DNA from 4 places in the Enterococcus sp. M-BR2 genome. Region 1 is predicted to be linked to each of the others. Evidence: predicted binding sites of a transcription regulator. Region 1 holds the regulator's gene; each other region holds the start of a gene.
The links. Region 1 encodes NrdR, which represses ribonucleotide reductase genes. Its sites were predicted from a motif close to ACACNATATATNGTGT; they were not measured.

Region 1 (4,752 bases):
ATTACCAGAAGTAGAAACCGTTCGTAAAGGATTGGAACGGTTAGTAGTAGGAAAAACGATTCAGAAAGTGCAGGTCTTGTGGCCCAAGATCATTGAGCAACCAGAGACGCCCCTCTTTGAGGCTTCTCTTGTTGGCGAAACCATCCAATCCATTGGACGTAGAGGGAAGTTTTTGATTTTTCATCTCGATCATTATGAACTGATCTCACATTTGCGAATGGAAGGAAAATATCAATTCACGAAAGAAAATACACCAATCGATAAACATACGCATGTACTTTTCTTTTTTGAGGACGGGAGCCAACTTCGCTACAACGATGTACGAAAATTTGGTCGTATGACAATTGTCGAAAAAGGAGCAAGTGCAACTTACCGAGGAATCATGAAATTAGGACCTGAGCCATTGCCTGACAGCTTTTTATTAGCAGATTTTGCAGCTGGACTGAAAAAATCGCACAAAGCAATCAAGCCTTTACTGCTAGATCAACGTCTAGTAACGGGACTAGGTAATATTTATGTAGACGAAGCATTATGGGAAGCGAAGATTCATCCAGAACAACCGGCGAATACATTACGTCCAAAAGAGATAGAACAATTACGTCTATCGATCATTGATGTTTTGAATCGTGCAATAGAAGCCGGAGGTACCACGATTCGCAGCTATTTGAATGCATTAGGAGAATCAGGCGGATTCCAAGTCGCACTGCATGTCTATCAGCAAACTGGCAAACCATGTATACGTTGTGGGACACCGATCGTGAAAATAAAAGTGGCACAAAGGGGGACTCACTATTGTCCGAATTGTCAAAGGCTGAAAATCGAAAAGTAGGCTTTGTTTTAGGTTTGACGGGCGGAATAGCTACTGGCAAAAGTACGGCAGCCAAAGTCTTTCAGTCTCATGGATTTCCTTTGATCGATGGTGACGTGATTGCTAGAGAAACTGTTGAGCCTGGAATGCTTGCTCTGAGGAAGGTTGTGTCCGTGTTTGGCCAAGAGATATTGCAGTCTGATGGTCAGCTAGATCGAGGAAAACTTGGGATGATTGTTTTTCCATCAAAGGAGAAACGACAAAAACTTGATCAGCTATTAGATCCGTTTATCCGAAAAGCGATAAAAGATCAAATCGCCTATCTAAGTTCCCATCATCCTTTAGTAATTGTAGATATCCCATTGCTCTATGAAGGTCATTATGACCACTATATGGATGCAGTAGCTGTCGTTTATACCACGCCAGATATTCAACTCAGACGCTTGATGAAACGTAATCAACTAACACTAGAACAAGCACAGCAGAGAATTAGCAGTCAACTTCCAATCGAAGAAAAAAAGCAGCGTGCGGATATTTTGTTTGACAACAACGGAACAAAAGAGGAACTTGTGGAACAAATCGAAAATTGGCTTTCAGCTAATCGCTTTCTTTGAGTATCTGTGTCAAGTTTGCTATCCTGAGTATATAGAAAGCGAGGGATAGCGATGGGATCATTTAAAAACCAAAAGGATAAAGTCGTAGGTAACGCAAAAGAAAAAATCGGCGAAATACTCAATAAAGAAAATCTAATCGATGAAGGTCGTACGCAATCAGAAACAGCAGAAGAGAAAGAAAAGCAGTACCAAGCAAGAATCGATGAAATAGAAGACCAGCAGGCAGAAAAAGAAGCGAAACAGCAAGATTTGACTCAAGAACGAAAAAATCCGGTACCTGATCGTAGTAAGACACCGCTCCCAGAAAGTGAACACATTCCTGATGAACAAAAAATCGAGGAACAACGAATGAAACACTATACAGGAATCGAAGAGAAGTTATAAAAAAATAAGAAATAGAGATGTGACTTGAAGCAGATGATAAGATGTTCATCTGCTTCAAGTTTTTTATGCTAGCCGACTAAATCAGCTTTTGGGCGAGTCATTTCTCAGCAATCAAGGTCATCAGTACTGGAAAATTGAAATTGAATTAGGACAGGGGACATAATTACGCATGAAAATAGAAAAAATTGTTCTTATATCCGTGTTTTTTTGGGTAGGACAGTCGCGTTTGTGATTTGTTTCGTGTTATAATACAACTAGTTGTAAAGAAAGACACATCCTTTATATAAAAATGCGATGCAAGAGGTGAGACAAAATGAGATGTCCTAGATGTCAACATAATAATTCACGAGTAATCGACAGCCGTCAAGCAGATGATGGACGTGCGATCCGTCGCCGTCGCGAATGTGAGAATTGTTCGTTCCGCTTCACTACTTTTGAACGAATTGAAGCTGCTCCGTTATTAGTCATCAAGAAAAACGGGGAACGCGAAGAATTCAATCGCGATAAAATTTTAAGAGGACTCATCCGCTCAGCAGAAAAAAGACCTGTAGCTATGGAGCAAATGGAACAAATCGTCAACCATGTCGAAAACCGCGTACGCAGTCTTGGGGAAAACGAAGTATCAACGAATCTGATTGGTGAATATGTGATGGAGGATTTAGTCGATTTAGATGAAATCGCGTATATCCGTTTTGCCAGTGTTTATCGCCAGTTCAAAGATATGTCTGTTTTCTTAAAAGAGCTGCAAGATATCGTGGATAAAGCAAAAGAAAATAATAAAGAGAATAATAAAGAAAACAATTAAGAAACAAAAAGGAGGCATTTCCTTGGAAAATGCTTGGAAAGAGCTTCAACCAAAAAATATTTACCAAGGAAGAAAAGAAGCTCCGCTGAGGGAAGACAGCAAGAACGCGTTGCTGTATCTTTATCAGCCACTGATCGGCGGAGAAGCCTTGAGTATCTATTTCACTCTGTTATCAGAGATCTCGCAAGAATCTGGTGAAGGTCCTGAAGGGATGCATGCAGATTTACTCAGTAGTCTAGGCTGCGGGATCCCTCAATTTTATGATGCAAGAAAAAAGCTGGAAGGAATCGGCTTACTGGATGTTTATTTTAAAGAAGATAGCGATCTGGGGCCTCGTTTTATTTATGAGTTGTTAGAGCCACTCATTCCTAAAGCATTTTTCAAAGATTCTGTTCTGGCATTTCTTCTTTTGGAAAAAGTTGGTGAACGACGATTCCAGAAGCTTATTCAGTTGTTTGAACCTAAAAGGCATACAACAGAGGGATATCAAAAAATCACAAAAAAATTTTTAGATGTTTATCGCTTCAATGAAGCAGTATACGCTGCTAATCAAGAAAACATCGAATCACTGAATAAATCTTTTGAAGAATCTGAGCCAGTAGCATTACTTGAAACAGATTCGACATTCGATTGGCAATTTTTGAATGATTGGCTGGCAAAAAAACATATGACTGTTCTTGATGATTCAATCATCAAACAAGTCGACATGTATCATCAGCTTTATGGATTCGATGAACTAACTCTTGGTGAACTCATCAGTCAATCTTATGATTTTAGTGAACAAAAAGTATCCATGAAGGAGCTGCAAAAAGCTGTTTTGGCAATGCAGAGACGACCAGTGAAGCAAATAAAGGAAACAGTAGCTGTTGCTGAAAACAGCAATGAATCTCCGACGAACGAACATTTGACAAATGCAGCGCTTCAGTTGATAAAAGAAGCACAGAGCATTCCGCCGATGAAATATCTGGAAGCAATCAAGTCAGAAAAAGGCGGATATGTTTCTAAACAAGAAACTTGGTTACTGCAAGACCTTGTTTCTCAATCAGGTCTTTCCAGCAGTGTGATCAATGTTTTGCTGAATTATGTATTGGTGATCAAAAATAATGCTAGCTTAAATGCTAGTTATGTGAATACAGTGGCAAATGAATGGGCACAAAAGAAAATCGCCACAGCAGAAGAAGCGATTCAGCATATTCGGCAAATAAGCAATCAAGCAAAACAATCAAAACAAAAAAAGCAAACAAATTATCCAAACGGCAAGCGAAATGTTCGGCGGGAAAAGCTTCCTGATTGGGTCAACCAGCCAAAAGATGAAAAACAGATCAGTAGTGAGAAAAAAGCAGAGATTGACCGCCGTTTTAAAGAATACCTGGCGAAAAAGGAGGGTGACATCTAATGGAAGACGTAGGCAAAGAATTGAAGAGGATTATCAGCAAACGTAATTATCAAGAAAAATATGCTGAAATGATTGCTGACGTCCTAAATGATACGGATGTTCAAGCTTTTCTAAGTGCACACCAAGAAGAACTGACACAAGCGGATATTGAAAAAAGCTACGCCAAATTGTATGAGTTCGTGCAAGAAAAGCGTAAATATCAAAAAAACGATCCAACGATGATCGCTCCAGGATACGAGCCGAAGTTGACGTTGAATTTTCATTATGTGGATGTCACTTATGTACCAACAGAAGCATTGTTAGCTCGGCAAAGACAAGAAGAAATTAGAAGCCGAGTAAAAGCAATGGATATGCCAAAAGATATTCAATCAGCATCTTTTGAAAACTTTGAGCGTACAGATGGACGAGGATATGCAAGCTTGGAAGCCCTAGATTTCGTAGAGAAATATACTGCAGATCCAAAAGGGTATCATAAAGGTCTTTATTTGGTGGGGAGTTTTGGTATTGGAAAAACATACTTATTAGGAGCAACAGCGAGAGAACTAGCGATTGCTGGATTCACCACGACATTAGTCCACTTTCCGACGTTTGCCGTTGAGATGAAACAGGCAATCGGAAAAGATCAAGTGGCAGAAAAGCTAGATGCAGTGAAGCGTTCCCCCATTTTAATGATTGACGATATTGGTGCAGACGCGATGAGCAGTTGGATACGGGATGAAGTATTTGGCGTCATCCTTCAATATCG
Region 2 (4,752 bases), 920 kb from region 1:
TAAACGTAGATCTTCAGGAGCAATCAATGGCTCAATTGAGAGACCTGGCCAATCCATGGCAAGTAACTGACTGATGGAATGCTGAGTTTCTTGTTCTTGGAGCCAAGGATGGTCGAAGGTCGAGAAGGCGATCCAGCCACCATAACAGCTAGCAGCGATGTCGCCGCAAGAACCATTATCTTGAACTGCTAAATTAGCGAGTGCTGCGATCTTGAAAATCTCTAGCTGAGATAAATTCAATGCGTAAAAAACATTCAAGGCTTTGACCGTTGCAACAGTAACGGCGCCGCTAGAACCTAATCCGTATTTCCGACCATTTGAACTGTCTAGCTCGCTTGTTACTTTCAGATCATAAAAGGATAAAAGAATGTTTTTTTCTTGTGCATACTTTTCAGTCAATCGAATAGCAGCAAGGATATAATGAAAAGGATTTTCCCGAATATCTAAAACTAATTCCCCGTTACGTCTTGTCCAACGTACAGGCATCCCGCTATATTGTGCAGATTGGATACTTCCGACTTTTCGTGCGGACTCTACAGTGACTGTCACGAATTGATCGACTGCAGCGATAACTGCCGGATGACCTGTTTCAACAACTGCATATTCTCCGGCAATATAGAGTTTGCCTGGTGCAGATACTTCAATCATAAAAATCTCCCTTTATTCAATAATCGCAATTCCTGGACCAGCGTGGGCAGTAATTACTTGTTCTTTGCTAAATAATTTAGTAAATGTTTCTTGTACCTCAGATAAATGGCTGTTTTCCACTAAAACTTTGACATTAGGGCCAGCATCCATCGTAAAGTAGCATGGAATGCCTTGGTTTCTCAATTGCCGCACCGCATCCATCGCTTTTAAGCTGTCAGGAGACCAGTAAGTGAAAGGTGGTTGGGCAGCTAAAGTCGTTCCGTGCATTTTTAGTCCGTTTCTTTCCATCGTTTCTCCGAGAAGTTGGAAATCTTTTGTTTTGATTGCTTGTTTCAATTGATATAGATCCCCTTCAACGGAATCTAACCAGCCTTGATAAAAACTGGATGTTTCGACTGTCCGACGCATCCCATTTCTGCTAGACACTTCTTTTTTCTGATCGTTGATCAAAATGAAAACCATTGCTAGATCGTCTTCGAAAGAATCAGAAGGGACTGGTTTGGCATAAGAGCTTAAGTCATCATGACCTTTTTCCCATTCGACGAAACCACCAAAAATACTTCGGCAAGCTGAACCAGACCCGCGTCGAGCAAATCTTGAAAGAGAAAGATCGTCTAATCCAAGCTTAAGGGCAGTATTACAAGCGCCTGCTAAAGCAGCTAGCCCGCTAGCAGAGGATGCTAATCCGGCTGCGGTAGGAACGAAATTCTGACTGATTACTGAAGCTTTTAGTGAGATGCCGGCTTCTTTACGAAAAAGGTCAAGAAACTGACTAACTTTTTTTGTTGCTTTTTCGTCTTGCAAGGTGTCATCTAGATAGAATTCATCTGCTATATAGCTATCAGAAAAGATAACTTCTGTTTCGGTATAAAATGCATCCAATGTCAACGAAAGACTGTTGTTCATCGGAAGGATGAGTGCTTCATTTTTCTTACCCCAATATTTGATTAGGGCAATGTTGGTATATGCGCGTGCTTTGCCTTTAAACATAGGTATGTACTCCTAATCCTTGTATCCAAGTTTCAGCCGCACCCACATCTTCAAGTGCTTGACTGATTTCTTGGGCTTTTGTTTTTGTTTGTGCTAATGCAATCATGCAGCCACCGCGTCCGCCGCCAGTTAATTTAGCCCCTAATGCACCGGTATCTTTAGCTGTTTGGATCAGTAAATCAAGGAAATCGTTGCTGATCGTCAGTTTTTCCAGAAGTGATTGTGATTCATCCATTGTTTGAGCTAACATTCCTGGTGAATTTTCAATGATTGCTTGTTTCGCTTGCTTTGTCAAGTATCCTAATTTTTGAATCATTTGTCCAGTTTCATGTGGTTGTCTTTCAAACAGGTGAGCGACATCTTTGACGGCTTCTCTTGTTTGTCCTTTGATTCCTGTATCAGCGACAATCAAAAAAGCATCAATATTCAAAGAAAAATAATCAAAAGGATGCCCTTTTGTAAAATAAATTGGCTGCAAGCTGCTAGTAGCGGCTGCATCGATCCCACTAGGATTACCATGTGCGATTTTTTCCGAAAGTTGTACATTCTCTAATAGTATTTCACGAGACAAAGGGAGTGCTAAGTAATCATAAAAAGCACGAGTGACTGCTGTGGCGACCGCAGCACTTGATCCCATTCCACGTTCAGCAGGAATCGTGCTTTCGATGGTTAGTTGCAAGTTTTTATGGATATCATGCTCTTTTTTTAAATGGATGAATAATTTTTTGATATTTTTTAATGTATGAGGAGCTTCGGCTAAATTTCCTGAATAGTAGGAAGAAACCAATTGATCGTCCATTGCATCCAGCTCTTCAAGGAATGCGGTGACTTTTGTTGCATAAAAAGGAAAGGCAATCGCCGGTTCTCCATAAACAACCGCGTGCTCGCCCATCAAGATAATCTTTCCGCTTGATTCTCCTTGGCCATAGTTTGCCATAATCTAACTCCTTCTCACGTAAAAGTGATTTTTAAGCAAAAAATAAAGCGCCCAAAACGAGTTGCGCTGCTTCACGAAATTTTTTGTCCGCTAAGGGTCTCAAAAAACATTCCTTCTTTATTTTACTAAAATCATCCCAGAAGTAAAACTAAGAATACGTTTTCTAAAGGAAAAACCCTTTTTTCTTAAGAATTTTTTGACCTTTTTACTTTTTTGACTAGAAAAAAATACGATTGACACTACTAGATATTGGGGGTATATTTAAAAAGGTTGGAGTTAAACACAATATTTAGTGATGAAGTGAGCTGGAGGTAAATGAGCGTGATCGTTTTAGCAGGTACAATTGGTGCCGGAAAATCAAGTTTGACAGAAATGATGGCTGAACACTTTGATAGTCAGGCATTTTATGAATCAATTGATGATAATGAAGTCTTGCCCTTATTTTATGCAAACCCTGAACAGTATGCTTTTTTGCTGCAAATTTATTTTTTGAATAAACGTTTTGCAAGCATCAAACAAGCAATGAAAGATGACAATAATGTATTGGACCGTTCGATTTATGAAGATTCGCTGCTTTTCCATCTAAATGCAGATCTAGGAAGAGCGACGGAAACGGAAGTTCGTGTGTATGATGAACTTCTGGAAAACATGATGGAAGAGCTGCCCTATGCTGCCCATAAAAAACACCCGGATTTATTAGTTCATATTCGTGTATCATTTGATACGATGCTAGAACGGATCGAGAAACGTGGTCGTTCATATGAACAATTGTCCTTTGACCCAAGTCTGTACGATTATTACAAAGAATTGAACAGACGGTATGATCAATGGTATGAAGAATACAAAGAAAGTCCAAAAATCCAAATCGATGGAGATCGCTATAATTTTGTGGAAGATTCTCAAGCAAAAGAAGAAGTCTTGAAAATGATCGAAGAAAAATTAGCAGAAATCCGCCAAACTGAATTAGCCATTTGATATAAAGCTACTCAAAAAAAGGATGCTCCTTTATTTGAGTAGCTTTTTCCTTATACTAGAAACAAATATCAGGAGGATGGAGTATGCGGGAAAAACACTATTTTAATCAAGAACGTAATTTTTGGATCAATATACAGCAAGATGATGTGCTAGCTGTTAAAAATTTAAAAGAAGAATATGGCATCAGCGATGAGATGCTGACTTATTCTCTAGATAAAAATGAGCGGGCGCGCGTAGAATATGACTCTTTTGATGAAGCGTTACTACTTGTATCAAATGTCCCACACCAACAAAAAGTCGATAATCATTACGAAACTAGCCCTATCGCTTTTATTTTAAAAGAAGATGGTTTGTTTACATTTACCACGCCGAATACCGAGTATGTGATTCGACTGATTCGATCACTTTTGGAGCGAATGCCAGACATGAGTGTATACAGTTTATTGTTTCGTACATTATTTTTAATTTCTGATTCCTTTTTTCCTTTAATCGAGGAAGTAAATAGCGAACGTCAACGGCTCAACCTAAAGTTAAGGGAAAAAACAACAAACAAGAATCTACTGCAACTTTCAGATTTAGAGATTGGTTTGGTTTACTTAGTTACAGGAACAAAACAAAATGTAGTACTTTTGGAACAAATCAAGGCATTGGCCATTTATCGCAAGTTGTCAGAAAAGGAAAAGGAAGAGTTGGACGATGCACTGATCGAAGCACGACAAGCAGTTGAAATGACGAACTTAGCTTCGCAGATTTTAGATCAGCTTTCTGGCACTTATAATAATTTGCTGAATAATAATTTGAATGACACGATGAAGTTTTTGACTGTCTGGTCGCTGATCTTGACTGTACCGACTATTGTGACAGGATTTTTCGGCATGAATCTTAAGCTACCATTTACCCATTCCGTTTTCGGATGGGGAATCGCCTTGATCATCAGTCTGGTTTTATCTGTTTGGATGCTCATTGCACTATGGAGGCGGATTCGTTGATCTAGTCTTTGACCTGCAAACCAAGGGCTTGAGCAATCACAAGTGCTTGCTCCTGGTTGACAATCAGTCCTGCCAAATAATCTTGAGATAAAGCAATGGTAGTGAAGAAATTAGTCGTAAAGTCTAATCCCTTCAGAGAAGTTCGGAACCAATTCGAACCAGTTAACTGATTGTCAGACAAAAAAAGATTTTTCCAAGTGACCTCATAAAATT
Region 3 (4,752 bases), 740 kb from region 1:
TGTATGCACGCTATGGTTAGGGCACATACAGAGTACGACTATGCGTACGCGGTCTCAGTGGACCATTAACTAAACCACTTACAGTATACCACTTCTTTGCCCAGATCGAAAATTTTTTTTACGAACGGGGCTTTATTTGGTGTGCCTTGATTTTTTCGCTTTTGTTTACGAGCTATTTTTATTACATCTTTTACTTGACTAATCGTAGGAAAGAGGTTGTGACAAAAACGTGTCACAACCTCTTATTCCAAATAAATGGTGTTTAAAATTTAGTACTTTTTATTATCTTGTCTTATTCCGCCTGTCATTCCTCGATAATCCGACAATATAACTGACTCGTAATGACATAAAGCAAAAGATAGATAAGGATCAATAAGCCACTGACAAGATAAGCCAGCCAATAATCGGCAGTTTTGATATACTGAGTGAAAACATTGATTGCAAATACTGCATGAGTGATTCCTAATATCATGGGTGGAAAAAAGGTAAGTGCGTTTTGCTCGAAAATCATCCTTCTAATTCTTCTTTGTGGTATCCCCAGTTTAGTTAATAGGTGATAATTTTCTTTTTCTTCCTCTGCTTCTGCTAATTGTCGAACGGTCAGAATACTGCCAGTAGCAATAATGACGATCATTCCGACAAACAGTGTGACAAAAATATTGATACCAATCCGCCGGTTGACTGCACGCAATTTTGAATAGCTGGAAGAGAAGTTCAACCGAGAACCTTCTTGACTAAACTGCGCTTCCTTCATTTTGTCATCTGGCAGTTTCTTTGTACTAATGTCTCCTTGCAGACGCCCATTTACGATATCATAAGAATAATAAATAGCATTGAGCCACTTTATCGACATTTCACTGCTCAATCGTTCATCTATCTTTTCATTATTTCCACCTGATATATCCACATTGACTACTTGATAATCTACACCTTTTGCTTTTTCAAAAACGTTATCATCCACGACTAGTACAGGACTTAGATATACTATCGTTTCGTCACCTAATACACTTGGAAGCATTTGCTGAATCTTCAACTCTTGATTATCTGGCAATCCAATACTAGAACCATATAATGAAATATTCCGAAAAAGAGTTTGCATTTGATCAAGCAAAACAGTATGGTTAGGAGATTTCAAAGAAACGTTCGGCAAATCCGGATTAACTTTTCTGAAGGCTTGATATTCTGTTTCTGAGATCAGATTAGCAGTTTGAAACATAGGTTCTTCGAGATCTGGTCTGTAGATACTACCTATGACTTTATAATGCAAGGTGATTTCTTTAGTTATCTTCTGTCCTTCCTCTGCCAGAATAGGCTTGATTTTTTTTTCTGTCTCGACATCAAACTGATAATCCATCGGGGAGGATACTTTCTCCTGATACGATAAAATAGTAGAAATACTAGCCGTACCGCCAATCGTCATTAAAGAAATTCCAAGAATGACTGTAATTAGAGAATTCGTACGCCAGCTTTTGAGCAGGTGCACTTGTGTATTACCTATTATTAAAAAATTGATCCCATAGTAATAGAGCTTCCATTTACTCAATATGATCAAAAAGAGCCGAAATGTATAGCAGAAAAACAAATAAGTACCAATCACACAAATGAAAAAGATCAGAAAAGGCAAAAAGAGAATTAATGTCTCAAGGTCATGATGACTGACCATCCATGAAGTGATTTCTCTAAAATGACTAGCCCCAAAATATCCGCTTGTTAAAAGCAATAACCCAATGACAGCGAGTAATCGATGCCTTGTTCTGAAACGCATCGTTGAACTATCTGCTTGTTCTTTTTCTCCAAAACTTCGAATCATCGGGTAGCGCCAGATTTTCCATATCGAATACACAGATACTGCTAAAAGGATGATGAAAAAAGCAAATAAAGTATCTGCGACTGATGGAATGGAGATAAAAAACGGACTATTAAGATCCATATCCATCATTCGAACCAAAATCATGGAAAAGAGTTTGGAGAAAATAATACCGAGCAATATCCCAAAAATACAGGCAAATAACCCGATTATCATGATTTCCAACACATATATGCCTGAAATTTGTAGTTTGTTCATACCAAAAAGTTGATAGATACCTATTTCTTTTTGTCTTCTATTCAAAAAAAATCGGTTGGCACTGAATACGAAAAAAAGTAAAACGACAGTAATGATCAGTCCGCCAAAACTCAATCCGCCATCTATCGAAGTATCTGGACTTGCTCTTCTAACTAAAGATTGATCATAGGTCATTGCGCTGAATGAATAATAAATCATCACGGATAAAGTCAAACTGAAAAAATAAACAAGATACCCTCGGGACTGCCGAAAAAAACTTTTGACGGCTAGTTTATACAGCATTCATTTTTCCTCCTCCACCAATCGTCGCCTGCATGTCGATTACTTTTTCAAAGAATTCCCTTCTTGTCCCTCTTCTCACAACTTCTGAAAAAATCACGCCGTCTTTAATAAATAAAATTCTGTCACAGTAGCTCGCTGTATATGGGTCATGGGTGACTAACAAAATTGTCGCTTTTTCTTTTTGATTCATAGTCTGTAAATAATTCAACAATTCTGTGGCCGACTTCGAATCTAGAGATCCAGTTGGTTCATCTGCAAAGATTACTTGTGGCTGAACAACAAGGGCTCTAGCGGCTGCAATTCGTTGTCGCTGACCGACAGAAAGCTCATCTGGATATCGTTTTAGCAGTTCTTCTATATTCAACAATTGAGCTACGTGTCTTACTCTCTTTTCCATCTCTTCCTTAGTCATCCGTTCAACTGCTAGGGGTAATAGGATATTGTCTTTGGCATTTAAAGTATCAATCAAATTGAATTCTTGAAAAATGAATCCTAGTTTTTTTCGACGAAAGTCACTCAGCTCACTATTTTTCATTTTTGTTATTTCTTTTCCTTGGATCAAGACACTACCCATCGTAGGCAAATTGATCGTGGATAAAATATTCATCAACGTCGTTTTACCTGCACCACTTGGACCCATGATTCCAACAAATTCGCCTTCTTCGACTGTGAATGAGATATTATCTAAAGCTTTGACGGGAGAAAGTTTGCTACCGTAGCTTTTACTGAGATGTTTCACTTCGATCATCTTTTCCAATTCTTCTTCTCCTCTTTCATTTCTGTTTATTTGCATAGTAGCATATCTACGAACAATTTGCTCTTATGTTTTTGTCACTTTTTCTTAGCCCAAATAAAAAAATTTTATTCAATTATTTTATTCAGCTAAATTAAATATGCAAAAAATAAATCCATCAACTACAAGTTTTCACTTTTTTTCACAATAAAATATACACTACATATAGTATAGAAATCCAATTATACAGCAGATTGAATACTATATATAGCTGATAATTAGTTGCTCCTTCCTAAATTTTGTTTTATGATAGACAAGAACAATTTAGCAGGAGTTGAAGATAATGAAAGTAAATTATGAAGAGAAAACAGTCGTTACTCAGCAACCAGAGGCACACCAGATGAAAGTTATCAAACGAGATGGTCGCCATGTTGATTTCGATGAACAAAAGATCAACGAAGCACTAATCAAAGCTGAAAAGAAAATTCACGGCTCATTATCCCCACTTACTTACGAAAAAATCCAAATGATTGCAGACTTGGTTGTCCAAGAAATCAAAAGCCGGTTTGCTGAAAATGTCAAAATCTATGAGATTCAAAACATCGTGGAACATATCTTATTAGAAAAAAACGAATATGAATTAGCAGAAGAGTATATCAATTACCGTACAAAACGGGATTTTGCTCGTAGTAAAGCGACAGATATCAACTTTTCGATTGAAAAACTAATCAACAAAGACCAGACTGTCGTGAATGAAAATGCAAATAAAGACAGTAATGTTTTCAATACACAGCGTGATCTAACAGCCGGCATCGTCGGAAAATCAATCGGACTGAAAATGTTGCCGCCACATATAGCAAATGCGCATCAAAAAGGTGATATCCATTACCATGATTTGGATTATCATCCTTACACACCGATGACAAATTGCTGCTTGATTGATTTCAAAGGTATGCTGAACAACGGTTTCAAAATTGGAAATGCGGAAGTGGAATCACCTAAATCTATCCAGACAGCGACAGCACAAATCTCACAGATTATTGCTAATGTTGCGTCAAGTCAATATGGTGGCTGTTCTGCCGACCGAACAGATGAATTGCTGGCTCCTTTTGCAGAATTGAACTATAAAAAACATCTAAAAGACGCGGAAGAATGGATCGATTCGCCAGAACGCCAAAAAGAATATGCAAAAGCAAAAACCAAAAAAGATATCTTCGATGCTATGCAAAGTTTGGAATATGAAATCAATACCTTATTTACTTCAAATGGGCAAACCCCTTTCACTTCATTAGGGTTTGGTTTGGGGGAAAACTGGTTTGAAAGAGAAATCCAAAAAGCGATTTTACAGATCCGAATCAATGGATTAGGGAGTGAAAAGCGCACAGCTATCTTCCCTAAACTGATCTTCACTTTGAAAAAAGGTGTAAACTTAAACCCTGAAGATCCTAATTACGACATCAAACAACTAGCATTGGAATGTGCAACGAAACGAATGTATCCTGATATTCTGAATTACGACAAAATCGTCGAATTAACTGGAAGTTTCAAAGTACCTATGGGCTGTCGTTCATTCTTGCAAGGATGGAAAGACGAAAATGGTCAAGAAGTAAATGTTGGACGAATGAATTTAGGTGTGGTTACATTGAATTTACCAAGAATCGCGATCGAATCA
Region 4 (4,752 bases), 510 kb from region 1:
GTTTCTTTTTTAGCGATTGCTGCTGCTTCGTTCAATGAGATCCGATATTCTTGATCACTAATATCATCCAAGTGAAAAGCGGCGCTGAGCAATCCTGTCATACCGGTAATCAATATTACGATGAGGGCAGCAGCACCAAACATCATTTTTTTCATTCTTCATTCTCCTGTTTCTTTTTTTAAAAGAATATCAAGAAATGAACGAACGAAAAATCGAATGAAACGAAAAAAAAGTGACAATTTTGTTATCTTTATTCGTGTAGTTCTAACGGCAACCCGTCTGGATCAAAGAAAAACGTCATTTTTTTACCTGTAAACGTATCTTCTCTTACCGGTTCAGATTCGATCCCTAGGGAATACAATTCTGCAATTGTTTCTTCGATATCGTCTACTTTGAAAGCAAGATGACGCAAGCCACAAGCTTCTGGATAGTTTGGTCGTTGTGGTGCATTGGCAATTCCAAAAATCTCCAATTCGGCACTTCCTAGTTTCAGATCTAATTTATAGTCATCTCGTTCTTTGCGGTAGTTTTCTCTGATTACTTCAAATCCTAATTTATTAACATAAAAATCACGTGATTTCTGATAATCTGAAACAATGATGGCTACATGATGGATCGTTGTAAGGTTCATATAAGCACTCCTATTCTTCGTTTAAATTCGTATCTACCTTTTTCTCCAGCTCTATTGTAAATGTGTCAGCTTGAAAAAAATAGCTGTTTTTTCTTTTTATAAGAAAAAAGGCAAAAAAAAAACAGAAAGTAGGTCCTCCAAGACACTCTTCCTGTTCCCAATATAATAAATGAAAGTAAGAAATTATATTTTCAAGAAAACAAACAGAAAATTATCATAACACAAATTATTTATAATTGAAAGACTAGTTTTTTTTCAAGAAAAGCATACAATAGATTGTGTTAGTAAATACAGAACACACTACATTTAGTGTCTTAAGGAGTCCTCATACATGAAGTCATATTTTCAGTTTTTAGCTCATCAGCTAAAAGGCTGGCCGCAACAAAATTATTATCTTTTCTTTTTCAGTCTTGGCTGTCAGGTCATGACTCTTGTCAATAGTCCCATCACTTGGCTGTCCGTTATCACATTTATCGGTACCACGCTTGGTGTATTGTGTATTTTATCCATCAATGCGGCAAAATCAGTCAACGGTATTTTAGGTATTTTGTCTGCGATTTGTTTTATTATCGTTGGATTTTCAGCAAAGAACTATTTAAGTATCGGTGAACAGATTGCTTATATGATCACATTGGATATCCCCGTATTGTTAAGTAAAGAATGGAATCATAATATGGCTTCAAAAATCCGAAAATTCACTGGAAAAAGCTGGTTTATCGCAATCGTCAGTACTTTCCTTGTCTATCTTGTTTCAGGATTCCTGATTGGTCGTTATACAGATGATCCTCGCCCATGGATAGATGCCATTGCTTTTTCCATTAGCTTGACTGCTGGTATCATCAGTTTCTTGCGTTACAATAACCAATATTACTGGTGGTTAGCTTCAGGGCTTGCACAAATGGTCCTTTGGTATATTTCATTTACGCATGGATCTGCAAGTTTGGCGATGTTCGTGAACAGCTCTGTTTACTTGCTGAATGATGTCCTTGCATTTACCGTTTCTCCTTGGTATAACCAAAAAGAACGTGAACGTATGCAAAAAATGGAAGAAGAATACTACAACGCACAACAACACGCATAAAAATAGGCTTTCTCTCTAAAAATAGAGAGAAAGCCTATTTTTTATAGTAATTCCTTCAGATACTTTCTTGCCTCATCATTGAAACGCAGTGATTCTTCTAACTTCTGATAATATTCTAAGGCTTGTTTTTGCGCTTCAGTAAAACGATAATGTTTCCCTTTCCATTTGTCGATCGTCTCTTGTACATTCCCAGATTGGATATCCTTCACTACTAGCTGCCATTTTTCTTTTGAGACTGCGCGCTCTTTCTTATCAGCAGATTGTACGGCTTCTCGTTCTTTACGCAATACTTTTAAAAAACCATTTCTGACTATCCGAGGAATGCTGTCGAAGAATCCTTCCGTAAAACCATAGCGACAATATTGCTTCCAAATAAATAGATAGATTTTTGGTTGGATGAACCGTTGTTTTTTCGCAAAATATTCTATCTGAGCAATGACTTCTGGTGTTCGCTGACGTTTTGTCTTTCTCAATGCGGAAATAAACGTTTCAAAATAAGCATTAGGATGTGCTGGCACTTCTTCATAAACGATGGATTGCCAATCTTTACGTAAAAATGTGCGATAGTTGTTCAAGAATTCTTCTACATCCTTTACTAATTCTTCTGCAAAGTCGTCAAACAGTTCTTTCTTTATCTGTCGCTTTTTTGGCTGCCCATTGATGTGTTCACTGATTTTCTTGATTTCATTTTCCAATGCTTGATAATCCGCTATGTAAATCGGCATTTCTGCTTGGCGAAATTCTGCGAGACGCTGTGCTAATTTTATATCCGGTAAATACGGCTGTTTCATCCGTCGATTTTGGTACAGGACAAAACAGTATTTTTGCCATAGTTCTTCAGGAAAATCGATATTCTTTTGCTTAAGCCATAATAATTCATCTAAGGCCAGATCGACTTTTGTCATTCCCTGATGGATCGAAGCTGCTACTGTCGGAGAAACATGCAGGTGATCGGCAAAGTGGTTGATACCTAGCTTTAGGGTCTTTCCGGTTTTTGGCGATTTGACGATATATTGCACTTTTAATTCTCTCCCACATTCGCAATACAATTTTTGCTGGCTTCGTTTTGTTCGAAAAAACGGATTGATCTTGAAGTCAGAAAACACCCAATCTGTTGCGGCCAAATAATGTTCTTCCATAAAACGAGAGCTGATTAGATATCGGCGGTGCTTATCGACTAGTTCCCGCTGTTTTTTTGTTAATTTTGCATAGATCTCCCAACGTTGACTGCTTGTGTATTGTTTAGAGATCTTAATAGGATAGCTTTTGTTGATTTCTTTTGGAAACCATTCTTCAAAGACGGATTGCCATTCTTCCACGGCTATTTCTTTCCTTTCTAATTACAAAAAGCTGGCTACTAACATAACGTTAGCAACCAGCCAGTGTTTCTTGCTAAATTAGTGAGTTGTTCCGGCATTCCCGGAAATATCTTCTTTATTTTCTACTGCTGCTTCAACTGCATAAGTCAAAGAAGAAGCAATGTCTTCCAGAGACATAGAAGGTGTTCCCACTGGACGATCGATCACTTGATCTGGTGAGAATGGTACGTGGATGAACCCACCGCGAATTGCAGGGAATTGCGTTTCGATCAAATGAAGCAAACGATACATGATATCGTTGCAGACAAATGTTCCTGCTGTATAAGAGATGTACGCTGGTAGACCATGATCTTGTACATTTTTTGTCATTGCTTTGATTGGCAATGAAGTAAAGTAAGCGGCTGGACCGTTTTCTTCTAAAGCCGTATCAAATGGCTGATTTCCTTCATTATCAGGAATTCTTGCTTCTGCTAGATTGATTGCGACACGTTCGAACGAGACTGCTGACCGTCCGCCTGCTTGTCCGACACAGATCACGACATCTGGTTGGTGCTGTTGGATGGCTTCTTTGACTACTTGACTGCTTTTTTCGAATACGGTCGGTACTTCCACTTTGATGATTTCAGCACCGCTGATTTCATCTGGCATTTTCTTTACTGCTTCATAGGCTGGATTCACTTTATCCCCACCAAATGGATCAAAACCTGTTACTAGTACTTTCATCTGTTGTTCCTCCGTCCAATTGATTTAACATATGGTTATCTTTTATCTTACCATTTTCTTTGAACAGCGTAAATAAAGGAAAGAAGAGTTTAAATAACATAACATAGCAAACTTAATATATTCTTATAAAAAAATAGTGTTCCACTACTTTGAAAGCGGATTATTTTACTATAAAATAAAGATAATCTGAGGAAAATATCACCTATACCATTTATCGAAGAAAGGAAGTAAAAAATGAAAAAATAACATTATTTTGCAAAATAGGTCTTCTTTTAGGAAGTACCGTCATTAGCATGGTGCAAGCAGAAGCACATGCTGACACAGTCACAGACTCAAAAAACGAAATACGGATAACCGAGCAAATGCCTCGATCAGGCGGGGTCATTTTGGATGATAGCGGGAAAGTGATTGGCACGACAGATCCCTCTCTCATAACGGATGCCCCTTTAGAAAGTAGAGGATCTGTCCATATCCACCGCGGACATTGGACATACGGGACACATAGTTGGCCTGTTATGCCAATAGGACAAAAACGCGCTTGGTCAAATTTCAATCATTATGATAAATTCCACTATGCAACAGCAGTGGTTGGAGGTAGAAGATATACTGCTTATGCTGACCGTAACATGTATGTCTATGCCACTGTAGTAGGTGATAGCAAACACACAGGCTTAGCGTATTACGGCTGGTGGTAATCCATCTTTAAGTAACTACACTGATGTTTTCATCAGACATCATTAAAAAATTGCTACTTATTTTAACAGTAAAGGATCACATTTCATGAACAATAAACTTATTCGGTTGAATTTATTCGTCCTTTTTTCTATCCTTTCATTTATGATTTTCTTTTATGTCCAAGAGGTGGCACAAGAAAGAATCATCGCCGACAGCTATTCGCTTCCTGAACAATACCGATCGTTCGATCTACCTCGAACGATCCAAGACGATCGACAAAATTTTTCGAGAAACCTGTCCATTTTGCTCGAAACGGCAGAAGA

Region 2: AC1F25_RS11315 (deoxynucleoside kinase) is a predicted target of NrdR. The motif match lies at 2,856-2,871, and genes of this name have one in related genera.
Region 3: nrdD (anaerobic ribonucleoside-triphosphate reductase) is a predicted target of NrdR. The motif match lies at 3,297-3,312, and genes of this name have one in related genera.
Region 4: pnuC (nicotinamide riboside transporter PnuC) is a predicted target of NrdR. The motif match lies at 929-944, and genes of this name have one in related genera.

Annotation. Positions count from the first base shown of each region.
Region 1 covers NZ_CM152743.1:700,733-705,484, forward strand. Annotated here, with positions in the region: gene mutM (DNA-formamidopyrimidine glycosylase) at 1-829, shown strand, start outside; gene coaE (dephospho-CoA kinase) at 793-1,422, shown strand; gene AC1F25_RS03400 (hypothetical protein) at 1,474-1,806, shown strand; gene nrdR (transcriptional regulator NrdR) at 2,120-2,611, shown strand; gene AC1F25_RS03410 (replication initiation and membrane attachment family protein) at 2,634-4,007, shown strand; gene dnaI (primosomal protein DnaI) at 4,007-4,752, shown strand, end outside.
Region 2 covers NZ_CM152743.1:2,321,848-2,326,599, forward strand. Annotated here, with positions in the region: gene AC1F25_RS11300 (phosphomevalonate kinase) at 1-648, opposite strand, end outside; gene mvaD (diphosphomevalonate decarboxylase) at 661-1,638, opposite strand; gene mvk (mevalonate kinase) at 1,631-2,575, opposite strand; gene AC1F25_RS11315 (deoxynucleoside kinase) at 2,891-3,550, shown strand; gene AC1F25_RS11320 (magnesium transporter CorA family protein) at 3,634-4,539, shown strand; gene AC1F25_RS11325 (pentapeptide repeat-containing protein) at 4,541-4,752, opposite strand, start outside.
Region 3 covers NZ_CM152743.1:1,441,725-1,446,476, forward strand. Annotated here, with positions in the region: gene AC1F25_RS07040 (IS110 family RNA-guided transposase) at 1-69, shown strand, start outside; gene AC1F25_RS07045 (ABC transporter permease) at 305-2,347, opposite strand; gene AC1F25_RS07050 (ABC transporter ATP-binding protein) at 2,337-3,104, opposite strand; gene nrdD (anaerobic ribonucleoside-triphosphate reductase) at 3,424-4,752, shown strand, end outside.
Region 4 covers NZ_CM152743.1:195,443-200,194, reverse strand. Annotated here, with positions in the region: gene AC1F25_RS00925 (hypothetical protein) at 1-155, opposite strand, end outside; gene gloA2 (SMU1112c/YaeR family gloxylase I-like metalloprotein) at 251-631, opposite strand; gene pnuC (nicotinamide riboside transporter PnuC) at 963-1,712, shown strand; gene AC1F25_RS00910 (hypothetical protein) at 1,754-3,031, opposite strand; gene pcp (pyroglutamyl-peptidase I) at 3,110-3,754, opposite strand; gene AC1F25_RS00900 (lactococcin 972 family bacteriocin) at 4,048-4,449, shown strand; gene AC1F25_RS00895 (bacteriocin-associated protein) at 4,535-4,752, shown strand, end outside.